3 regions of the Kitasatospora sp. NPDC024654 genome follow, and region 1 is predicted to be linked to each of the others. Evidence: riboswitches for the same ligand, from Rfam matches in the RefSeq annotation. Region 1 holds a riboswitch; each other region holds the start of a gene.
What was found. A riboswitch is a leader RNA that binds a small molecule or an ion and turns the genes downstream of it on or off. The one in region 1 is predicted to bind magnesium.
Positions count from the first base shown of each region.

Region 2: it holds a riboswitch for magnesium, as region 1 does, so the genes downstream of both, ACZ38L_RS13670 (hypothetical protein) here and ACZ38L_RS08990 (NRAMP family divalent metal transporter) in region 1, are expected to answer to the same signal.
Region 3: it holds a riboswitch for magnesium, as region 1 does, so the genes downstream of both, ACZ38L_RS13445 (VOC family protein) here and ACZ38L_RS08990 (NRAMP family divalent metal transporter) in region 1, are expected to answer to the same signal.

Region 1 is NZ_JBVHLF010000010.1:67,886-71,150, reverse strand. Features, by position in the region: gene ACZ38L_RS09000 (hypothetical protein) at 1-106, opposite strand, end outside; gene ACZ38L_RS08995 (DNA-binding protein) at 230-661, opposite strand; M-box (ykoK) riboswitch at 813-990, shown strand; gene ACZ38L_RS08990 (NRAMP family divalent metal transporter) at 1,309-2,955, shown strand; gene ACZ38L_RS08985 (1-phosphofructokinase family hexose kinase) at 3,081-3,265, opposite strand, start outside.
Region 2 is NZ_JBVHLF010000018.1:32,404-35,668, reverse strand. Features, by position in the region: gene ACZ38L_RS13680 (winged helix-turn-helix domain-containing protein) at 1-74, opposite strand, end outside; gene ACZ38L_RS13675 (hypothetical protein) at 121-390, opposite strand; gene ACZ38L_RS13670 (hypothetical protein) at 856-1,272, opposite strand; M-box (ykoK) riboswitch at 1,543-1,719, opposite strand; gene ACZ38L_RS13665 (PadR family transcriptional regulator) at 1,775-2,305, opposite strand; gene ACZ38L_RS13660 (oxidoreductase) at 2,423-3,265, opposite strand, start outside.
Region 3 is NZ_JBVHLF010000017.1:104,992-108,256, reverse strand. Features, by position in the region: gene ACZ38L_RS13455 (polysaccharide deacetylase family protein) at 1-536, opposite strand, end outside; gene ACZ38L_RS13450 (class I SAM-dependent methyltransferase) at 675-1,325, shown strand; M-box (ykoK) riboswitch at 1,608-1,786, shown strand; gene ACZ38L_RS13445 (VOC family protein) at 2,105-2,521, shown strand; gene ACZ38L_RS13440 (ferritin-like domain-containing protein) at 2,697-3,265, shown strand, end outside.

The DNA.
Region 1 (3,265 bases):
GGGTGGCGAGGTGACCGGCGGCCAGGCCGGTCGCCCGGAGTTCGTCGGTGGCGAAGCCGGTCAGCTCCGCGGAGACGGCGAGGAACCTCTCCGTGGTCGGTCTCAAGGCCACCCCTTCGGTTGACTGCTGTGGTCACGACACGCTCGGTGCCGCGGGAAGCATTCCTCGCTCCCGGCCGTCCCATGCGTCGCACCGAGCGGGCGGTGGCCGCGCCCCCGCGGGCTCCGGCTACTCGGGGCCGGTGCGTTCGGCCAGCCGCTCGTAGCGCTGGCGCGCCGCCTGCGGGGTGCCGAGGCCGAGGCCGAAGGCGATCTCCTGCCAGGTCATGCCGCGCCCGCGGGCCATCTTGAGCAGGCCGGTCTCCAGCTCGTCCAGCTCGCCGCGGACCAGCGGCAGCAGGGTGAGCGCGGCCGTGACGTCGGCCTGGTCGACCTCCGGCTCACCCTCGTCGAGCAGGGCCGAGCCGACCATGAGGAGCGCGACCAGCCGGACCACCTCGTGCGGGCCGGGGGTGGTCGGGTGGGTCTGCCGGCGGCGCTGCTCCTCGGTGGCCGCGTGCCGCTCGGCGAGCCGGAACAGCGCGGCGTACTCGCGCTGGGCGCGGACCTGGCCGGGGTCGGGGGCGGTGAAGGGACCGCTGGTGGGATCGGTTGCTGACATGCCCTCAGAGTGCGATTCGCGCACTCCGTTGTCAACGGAATATGTTGAACGAACTGTTTAAGTTCCCGATCATGCCGGCCCGAAGGTCAAGCTTTGGTAATCGGTTGCCTTGCGCCGCAAGCATGGGTCTATGCTTGTCGAGGTTTTGCAGGAGGCACCTCGTTCGGTGAGGCGTCTTCACGGACACAGGCCACTGATCCCACCCGTCGAGAGACGCTCCGGATCAGGACAGATCTTCCCGACCTAAGGGTTGATCCCAAGTGGCTTCCGATTCAACGGGATCGGATCACGCCGTGAAGTGCCAAAGCTCTGACGAGTTGGGGTGAACCGGCGCCGCTTCGGTGTGCTGGTCCGCTCCTTGCCGCGTCGATGACACGCACCACGAGGTGCGTCCGGCCGGAAGGAGGCGAGAGACATGGATTCGAGCAGTAGTAGTCCGGGCCACAAACGGCCCCGCATCCGCATGTCACCGTCTTCTTCTCACGGCACGCGGTAACCACCTTCCCTGCGCGAATCTCGAGTCGCACCTCAGTCCCCGCACGGCCGCGTGTCGTGACGGTGCCTCAGGCTGCCCGCTCGCAGGGGGGATTGCTGCTGCGTGCCTCCAAACCTCCCCCTGTCGCGGGGGGCTCGGGAGGCTCTCAGTCATGACCGACACCATCACCACCACGGACCAGGCCACGGCGCCGCGCGGCGCCGTCCTCGACGACGCCCACATCGGCGACATCAAGGGTGCGCTCGGCACCATCCGGCTGGACGACGACGCCCCGCGCCAGGGCCTGTCCGCCAAGCTCAAGACCCTGCTGGCGATCGTCGGCCCCGGTCTGATCGTCATGGTCGGCGACAACGACGCCGGTGCCTTCGCCACCTACGGCCAGGCCGGCCAGAACTACGGCACCCACCTGCTGTGGACCCTGCTGCTGCTGATACCGGTGCTGTACGTCAACCAGGAGATGGTGCTGCGGCTGGGCGCGGTCACCGGCGTCGGGCACGCCCGGCTGATCCTGGAGCGCTTCGGCAAGTTCTGGGGCGCGTTCTCGGTCATCGACCTCTTCCTGCTCAACGCCCTCACCCTGGTCACCGAGTTCATCGGGATCACGCTGGCCTCCGACTACCTCGGTCTGCCGAAGGTCGCCTCGGTCGTGCTGGCCGCCGCCATCATCGTGGCCTCGGCCTTCACCGGCTCGTTCCGCCGGTTCGAGCGGATCGCCATCGCGCTGTGCGCCGGCTCGCTGCTGCTGATCCCGATCTACTTCATGATCCACCCGAAGACCTCGCAGATGGCCCACGACTTCGTGGTCCCGAACATGCCCGGCGGCAGCGGCCAGCTCGCCACCGTGATGCTCCTGATCATCGGCATCGTCGGCACCACCGTCGCCCCGTGGCAGCTCTTCTTCCAGCAGTCGTACGTCATCGACAAGCGGATCACCCCGCGCTTCATGAAGTACGAGAAGGCCGACCTGTGGATCGGCATCGTCGTGGTGGTCGTCGGTGGTGCGGCGCTGATGGGCTTCTCCGCCGCCGCGTTCGCCGGCACCGACGGCTTCGGCAACTTCACCGACGCCGCCGGCATCGCCAAGGGCCTGGCCCAGTCCTCCGGTCACCTGGCCGGTGTGCTGTTCGCGATCGCCCTGCTGGACGCCTCGATCATCGGCGCCTTCGCCGTCTCGCTCTCCACCGCCTACGCGATCGGTGACGTCTTCGGCATCAAGCACTCGCTGCACCGCGGCATCGGCGGCGCCAAGGGCTTCTACGCCGTCTACGCCGGCCTGGTCGCCGTCGCCGCCACCATCGTGCTGATCCCGGGCTCGCCGCTGGGCCTGCTCACCCAGGGCGTGCAGACGCTGGCCGGCGTGCTGCTCCCGTCCGCGACCGTCTTCCTGCTGCTGCTCTGCAACGACAAGGCCGTCCTCGGCCCCTGGGTCAACGGCCCGCGGACCAACGCCTTCACCTCCGCGGTGATCGGTGTGCTGGTCACCCTGTCGATCATCCTGACCGCCTCGGTGCTCTTCCCGAACATCACCGCCAACGCGATCCTGCAGATCATGGCCGCCTGCGGCGTGATCGGCGTGCTGGCCGCCGGGTACTCCTTCACCCGCCGCCGCACCGCCACCAAGGAGGACCCGATCGACCGGACCGGCCGTGACGAGTGGCGGATGCCGGCGCTGGAGACGCTGACCAAGCCGACCATGTCGACCACCCGCAAGATCGGCATGACCGCGCTGCGCAGCTACCTGCTGGTCGCGATGATCCTGGTGGTCATCAAGATCGTCGAGGTCGCGCTCGGCCACTGACGAGCCCACCGACGGCCCGCCGGCCACCCCGTGAGGGGCGGTCGGCGGGCCGTCGGCGTCGCTGCTGGCCGGTCGGGGGGTGCGCCGGCGGGCGAGGCCGGTCCGGCCGCGCGGGCCGGTGGCGTTCAGCCGAGCGCGGTGACGGTGACCCGGGGCAGCAGGTGGTGGTACGCGGCCCGGTCGTAGTCGCCCGCGGTCGGAGCGAGGACGGTGGCGGCAGAGAGGGCGACGGCCCGGGCGAGGCGGGCCGGCCAGGGAAGGGCGTCGAGCAGACCGGTGGTCAGCGCGGCCACCGCGGAGTCGCCCGCGC
Region 2 (3,265 bases), on a different contig from region 1:
GGTCCGGTTGCGGGCAGGGCCACCGAGCAGTCGTGGTGGATCCGGGCGATCCGGGGGTAGCACAGAGGCATCATTGCTCCTTCGTCGCGTGCGGGCGGCTTTCACTCAACTGACGTGACGTCAGTTCTCGGGCCGCCAGGCGGCTTCCAGTCGCGGCGAGCCGCCCGGGCCGGGCACGGTCCGCCAGTGCGCGCGCGGCGCGCCGGCGCGCCGGACCGTCGCCCCGCTCGGCGTGGGTGCCTGGGCGGCGATGGCCTGGATGACCGGGCTGTCCAGCGGGCTGTCGGCCAGCCGCCCGATGACCCGGGCGAGCACGTCGCGCAGCGGGCGGCGCTGCGGTGCGCTGGCCGGGCGGGCGATCGGGTGGTGGAACGCGGTGAAGACGGACATGACCGGGTGACCTCCGGACGGATGGCGTGCGGGCCGAATGCGGCACGGCACGTGCGGGTGACGGGTGTGAGGGCGCGCTGCGCACGGCCCCGGCGGCCCCGACGCGGTGGCGCGTGACGGACCTCGTCAGCGCGTGTCGCGGGCGGACCGGGCCGCTCGGAGTCCGGGCCGCGGGCGGCCCGGACTATGGGTACTGGGATCCATGGGCGCTCGCCTCCTCCCGGTGTTCGCGACGGTCTGCCCGTCTCGGCCGCAGCAGGGCGTGGGCCGGCTCGAAACGGCCGGTCGCCCCGCGTGGTGTGCTCCAACTCGGCTGAGTCGGAAGGTTTTTGAGATCGATCGATCCCGCAGTTGGTGGACCAAACCCAAGCCAGCATAGTCCGGTCCGGCTCGGTGTCCGCGCCCTTGACGGAACCCTGACGTGACGTGAACGCGGGGTTGTCGCGGACGCCGGGTGGCCGGGCGTCAGGCGTCCGGAGCCGGCCGTCCGGTGCCGGACCGGGCCGCCCGCTCGACGATGGCGTGGGCCGCGGTCGACGGCAGGTCCAGGTGCTGGGCCAGCCAGGGCGCGCGGTGTCCCTGCATGGCCAGCAGGTAGGCGGTGTGCACCCGGGCGTCGTAGGCGACGTCGGGCGAGGTGGTGGCGGCGAAGTCGCGGGCGTCCAGCAGGTAGCGGCGCGGCGTGCCGTCGTGCAGGGTGAGCCGCAGCGACCCGCGCACGGCGGGTGCCGTGGGGAGAACGGGGACGACCGGGGCGGTCCGGGCGGCTGGTGCGGCGGCGGGGCGCCGGTAGCCGCGGATCGCGCGGAGCAGGCGTCCGCCGGAGTGCCGGCGGGCGGTCTCCGGGCGGCCGAGGACGTGCGGCAGGGCGACCATGGTCATGGCGGAACCTCCAAGGCGGGCAAGGCCGTTGGACGGCACGCGGAAACCCGGTGTGGCGGCCCCGGGAACGGGGCGGGCAAGCCGGGAGCGGGTCAGCGCGGGCCGGAGGCGGGCGGATACGGGCGGTCACCGAACCGGAGAAGGGCCGGTGCGCCCGGACTACTCGGACTGCTTCCACTACTCGGACCGTTGTCCATGACGCTCGCCTCCTTCCGGTCGGGGCGGTTCTCGCCTCGTACGCGGCAAGGAACGGACCAGCACGAAACTGCTGGTTCACCCCAACTCGTCAGAGCTTTGGCACTCCACGGCGTGATCCCTCCCGAAGGTGGGAAGCCACTTGGGATCAACCCTTAATTCGGGAAGATCTGTCCTGAACCTGGGCGTCTCTCGACGTCGTCGGGTCAGTGGCCTGTGTCCGTGAAGAGGCCTCACCGAACGAGGTGCCTCCTGCAAACGTTGGCAACTATAGACCCTTCGGGCGACCGGCGTCAGCCGTCGGGAGTCAGGCGTCCAGTTCGGCGAGCACCTCGGTGAGCCAGTCGATCCAGAAGGTCTCCAGCCGGATTCCGCCGCGCAGCACCAGGTGGTGCAGCCGGTTCTCCTCGGCCGACCGCTCGGCCGGGAAGTCGCGCCGCTCGATCTCCGCGTACTCGGCCAGTCGCGTTCGGTGCAGGGCGAGGTGCCGGCGCAGCTCGTCGACCAGGCCGTCCGTGCCGACCACCGCCGCCGCCCGCAGCCGGACCAGCAGGGCGTCGCGGATCGCCTTCGGCTCGGCGGGCTCGGCCACCCAGGTGGCCAGCTCGGCCCGGCCGGCCGGCAGCACCTCGTACTCCTTGCGCTGCCCCCGGGTGGGGGTGGTCTGTGGGAGCGCGCGGATCAGCCCGGCCTGTTCCAGCTTGCCCAGTTCGCGGTAGATCTGCTGGTGCGTGGCGGACCAGAAGAACCCGATGGACTTGTCGAACCGACGGGTCAACTCCAGCCCGGAGGACGGCTTTTCGAGCAGCGCGGTGAGGATCGCGTGCGGTAGCGACATGGTCGGCCAAGCCTCCGGTGCGGTGCGGGCGGCGGGCGCGCGGAGCGGACCGCCGGCCCGTCCCGCGTGCGGGTGCTTGGGGGAAGCCTAGGGCCTGCCTTGGGTGGGACGGGCCGGTCAGATGGTGGCGGCCAGCTCGGTGCCCTGGCGGATCGCCCGCTTGGCGTCGAGTTCGGCGGCCTCGTCCGCGCCGCCGATCAGGTGCGCATCGAGGCCCCGGGCGCGCAGCTCCTGGTACAGGTCGCGCCGGGGCTCCTGGCCGGTGCAGAGCACGACGGTGTCCACCGCGAGGGTGCGACGCTCGCCGTCGACGGTGAGGTGCAGGCCCTCGTCGTCCACGTGGTGGTAGGTGGCGCCGGCGATCATGGTGACCCCGCGGTGTTTGAGCTCCGTGCGGTGGATCCAGCCGGTGGTCCGGCCGAGACCGGCACCGACCTTGCCGGGCTTGCGCTGCAGCAGGTGGACGGCGCGCGGCGGGGCGGCCCGCTCGGGCCGGCGCAGGCCGCCGGGCGCGCGGTACTCGGGGTCGATGCCCCACTGGCGGTAGAAGGCCTGTGGGTCACGGTCGGCCGCGGTGGCCGGCCGGCCGGTCTGGTCGGTCTGGTCGGTGAGGAACTCCGCGACGTCGAACCCGATGCCGCCCGCGCCGATGATCGCCACCCGCTCGCCGACCGGCGCGCCGTCCCGCAGTACGTCGAGGTAGCCGAGCACGCTCGGGTGGTCGACGCCCGGCAGCTCGGGAACGCGCGGGGTGACCCCGGTGGCGAGCACGATCTCGTCGAAGTCGGCCGTGGCGAGCCGGTCGGCGGTGACCGTCGAGCCGAGCTCCAACTCGACGCCGAGGTTGTCGAGTTGGTTGCGGTAGTAGCGGATGGTCTCGTCGAACTCCTCCTTGCCGGGCACTCGGCGGGCGATGTTGAGCTGCCCGCCGATCCGCTCGGCGCTGTCGAAGAGCGTGAC
Region 3 (3,265 bases), on a different contig from region 1:
GGCGTGCCGAGGTAGCCGTCGGTGTCGGCGGAGAACTCGATGTCCGCGAAGCCCAGCGCGTTGACCGCGGCGATGCCCTGCGGGGTGGTGGCGCTGTAGGGGAAGCGGAAGAACGGCAACGGCGCCACGCCGGTGGCCGCCCGGATCGCCCGGTCGGCCCGCAGGACCTCCTGCTGGGCCTGGTCGGCGGTGAGACGGTCGAACAGCGGGTGGCTGTACGAGTGGTTGCCGATGCCGTGCTCGGCCGCCATGGCCCGGGCGGCGGCGGGGTGGCGCTCGGCGAACCGCCCGGTGAGGAAGAAGTCGGCGGGCGCGTCGCGCTGCCGCAGCGTCGCCAGCACCTCGGGCACCCCGGTCTCGTCCCAGGCGGCGTTGAAGGTCAGCGCGACCTCCCGGCGGTCGGTGGGCATCCGCCGGTTCTCGCTCCCGAACAGCCGCCCGAGCGGCGCTCGCGGCGGCGACCCGCTGGCCGCGGCGGCGGGCACGCCGAGCACGGCGACAGCGAGGAGGGCGACGGCGGCGGCGAAGCGGTTCACGCCCGATCAACGCCCGCCACCCACGGGAGGTCACTCGCCTCATTTGCCGTTCCGGCAAGGAACTTTGCCAATTGGCCGCCGGCTGTCGCACGCTCGCCGAAAGGCGCCAGCCAACCAACCCGACCGAGGAGACGACCGATGACCGACACCTCGCCACAGAGCACCGCCTACGAGTACTGGGAGGAGTTCTACCGCGACCGCGAGAGCCCGTGGGGCCGGGTCCGCAAGCCCAACGAGCCGCTGGTCCGGGAGGTCGGCGAGCTGACCCCCGGCACCGCGCTGGACCTCGGGTGCTCCGAGGGCACCGACGCGATCTGGCTGGCCGACCGGGGCTGGCGGGTCACCGCCGTCGACGTCTCGGCGACCGCGCTCCGCCGGGCCGCCGCCAACGCGGCCCACGCCGGGGTCGCCGAGCGGATCGACTGGCAGCGGCACGACCTGTCGCAGTCGTTCCCCGCCGGCCGCTTCGACCTGGTGTCCGCCCAGTTCCTGCACTCCCCGGTCGAGCTGGAGGGCGAACGGACGGCCATCCTGCGCCGGGCGGCCGAGGCCGTGGCACCGGGCGGGGTACTGCTGATCGTCGGTCACGCGGGCTGGCCCTCGTGGCAGCACACCCCGCACTTCGACTACCACTTCCCCACCACCGCGGAGGTCCTCGACTCGCTCGACCTCGCGCCGGGACGGTGGCGGGTCGAGCGCGACGAGCTGTTCATCCGCGAGCTGAGCGACCCGGACGGCCTGCCCGGCACCCGTGAGGACAACGTCCTGCGGTTGCGCCACACCGCGTAGCGGCGACCAATCAGGCGACGGCCGGGAACCCGGTGCCGGTGAGCCCGGCCGCGACGTCCCCCAGCGCCCGGGCGGCCGCCGGGTCCGGCGCGGCCCGGGACGGACGGTCCGCGCCGCGCAGCAGCTGGGAGGGGAGCCCGAGCAGGCGGGTCGGTGAGGGGCGGACGGGCCGAGGTGGTCGGCCGGCGCCCGCGGCCGGCCGGCATCACCTCCCAACGTCAAGCGTCGGCAAAATGGTCAACCCGGTCGCCCGGCGGCAGCTAGGCTTGCCGAGGTTTGCAGAAGGCACCTCGTTCGGTGAGGCGTCTGCACGGACACAGGCCACTGACCCCACGACGTCGAGAGACGCCCAGGTTCAGGACAGATCTTCCCGGCTTAAGGGTTGATCCCAAGTGGCTTCCAGTCCTTCGGGCTTGGATCACGCCGTGCAGTGCCAAAGCTCTGACGGGTTGGGGTGATCCGGCGGCTCGGGCGCGCCGGTGAGCTCCTTGCCGAGTCGATGACGCACCGAAGACGGTTCGTCCGGCCGGGAGGAGGCGAGAGACATGGATTGCAGTAGTCCGGGCCACCGTGGCCCCCACCCCCGCCTGTCGTCGCCCCTCCCCGCCCTGCGATAACGACCCCACCAACACGGAATTCTGACTCAGCATCAGTTTATCGGCCCGCGCCGACGTGGATCACCCGTCGGGCGGCGCGCCGCCGTGTGCACCCGACTCCCCACCGTCACCCGGGAGTTCGGGCGGCCCACCATGACCACCACCACCGAGAGGAGGCCGTCTGTGATCACGGCCCTCGACCACGTCCAGCTCAGCGCACCGCCCGGCAGCGAAGCACTGCTCCGGGCCTTCTACTGCGACATCCTGCAACTGGCCGAGATCCCGAAGCCGGCGCCGCTGACCGACCGGGGTGGCTGCTGGTTCGCGGCCGACGGCGGCCGGGTCCGGCTCTACCTGGGGATCGAGGAGCGTTTCCGGCCCACCACCAAGGTTCACCCCGGACTGGTGGTCAGCGCGATCGACGACTTCGCGACGCGCCTGGCGGATCTCGGTGCGTTGGTGGTCTGGGACGAGAGCCTGCCGCCGCACCGCCGCTTCTACACCCAGGACCCGGTCGGCAACCTGCTGGAGTTCGTTGAATCCGTTCCCGAGTGCCGGCCGGCACCGGACCAGGTCCTGCTCGCCGGACGGCACGGCTGAGCCTCCCGGGTGGTGACCGGCGGGTGTCCCGGTGGCGGCGCCGGCTCGGCGGCCGATCCGCTGGTAGCTTCGCCAGCCGTTGCCAGGCAGCCGAGCGGCCCGCGGCCGAAGGACCGAGGCCGGTCGCCCAAGGACGGAGGCAGATGTGATCGATGAGAGCCGACGGGTTCCCCCTTTGAGCCGCAGGGACTTCCTCGCCTCGGCCGGCCTGGCCGCGGCCGGGCCGGCCGTGGTCGCGCCGCCCGCGGCGGCCGCACCCACCGCGCCACCCGGCGCGACCGCCGTCGGAGCGGTCGCGCGGCTGCTGGCGGTGCCCGGCAACCGGCGTGACGTCCAGTGGATCAGGGCGGCGCTCCAGGTCGCGGTGGAGCTGGAGTTCGCCACCATCCCGCCGTACCTCTGCGCCTGGTGGTCCGTCAGGGATCGTGGCCACCAGGCGGCCCGGCTGATCCGCCGCATCGTGAACGACGAGATGTACCACATGGGCCTGGCCTGCAACCTGCTGGTGGCGGTGGGCGGCCGGCCCCGGATCGCCGACGCCGTGCCCTCGTACCCCGGCCCGCTCCCGGGCGGGGTCCGGCCCGGACTGGTCGTCCACCTCTCCGGGCTCACCAAGGAGTACGTGCACGAGGTGCTGATGGGCATCGAGACCCCGGAGACCCCGCTCGCCCGGATGGCGGCCGGACCGCCGACCATCGGCGCCTTCTACACCGCGCTGCTGGAGGCGTTCCGCGACGTCCGGCC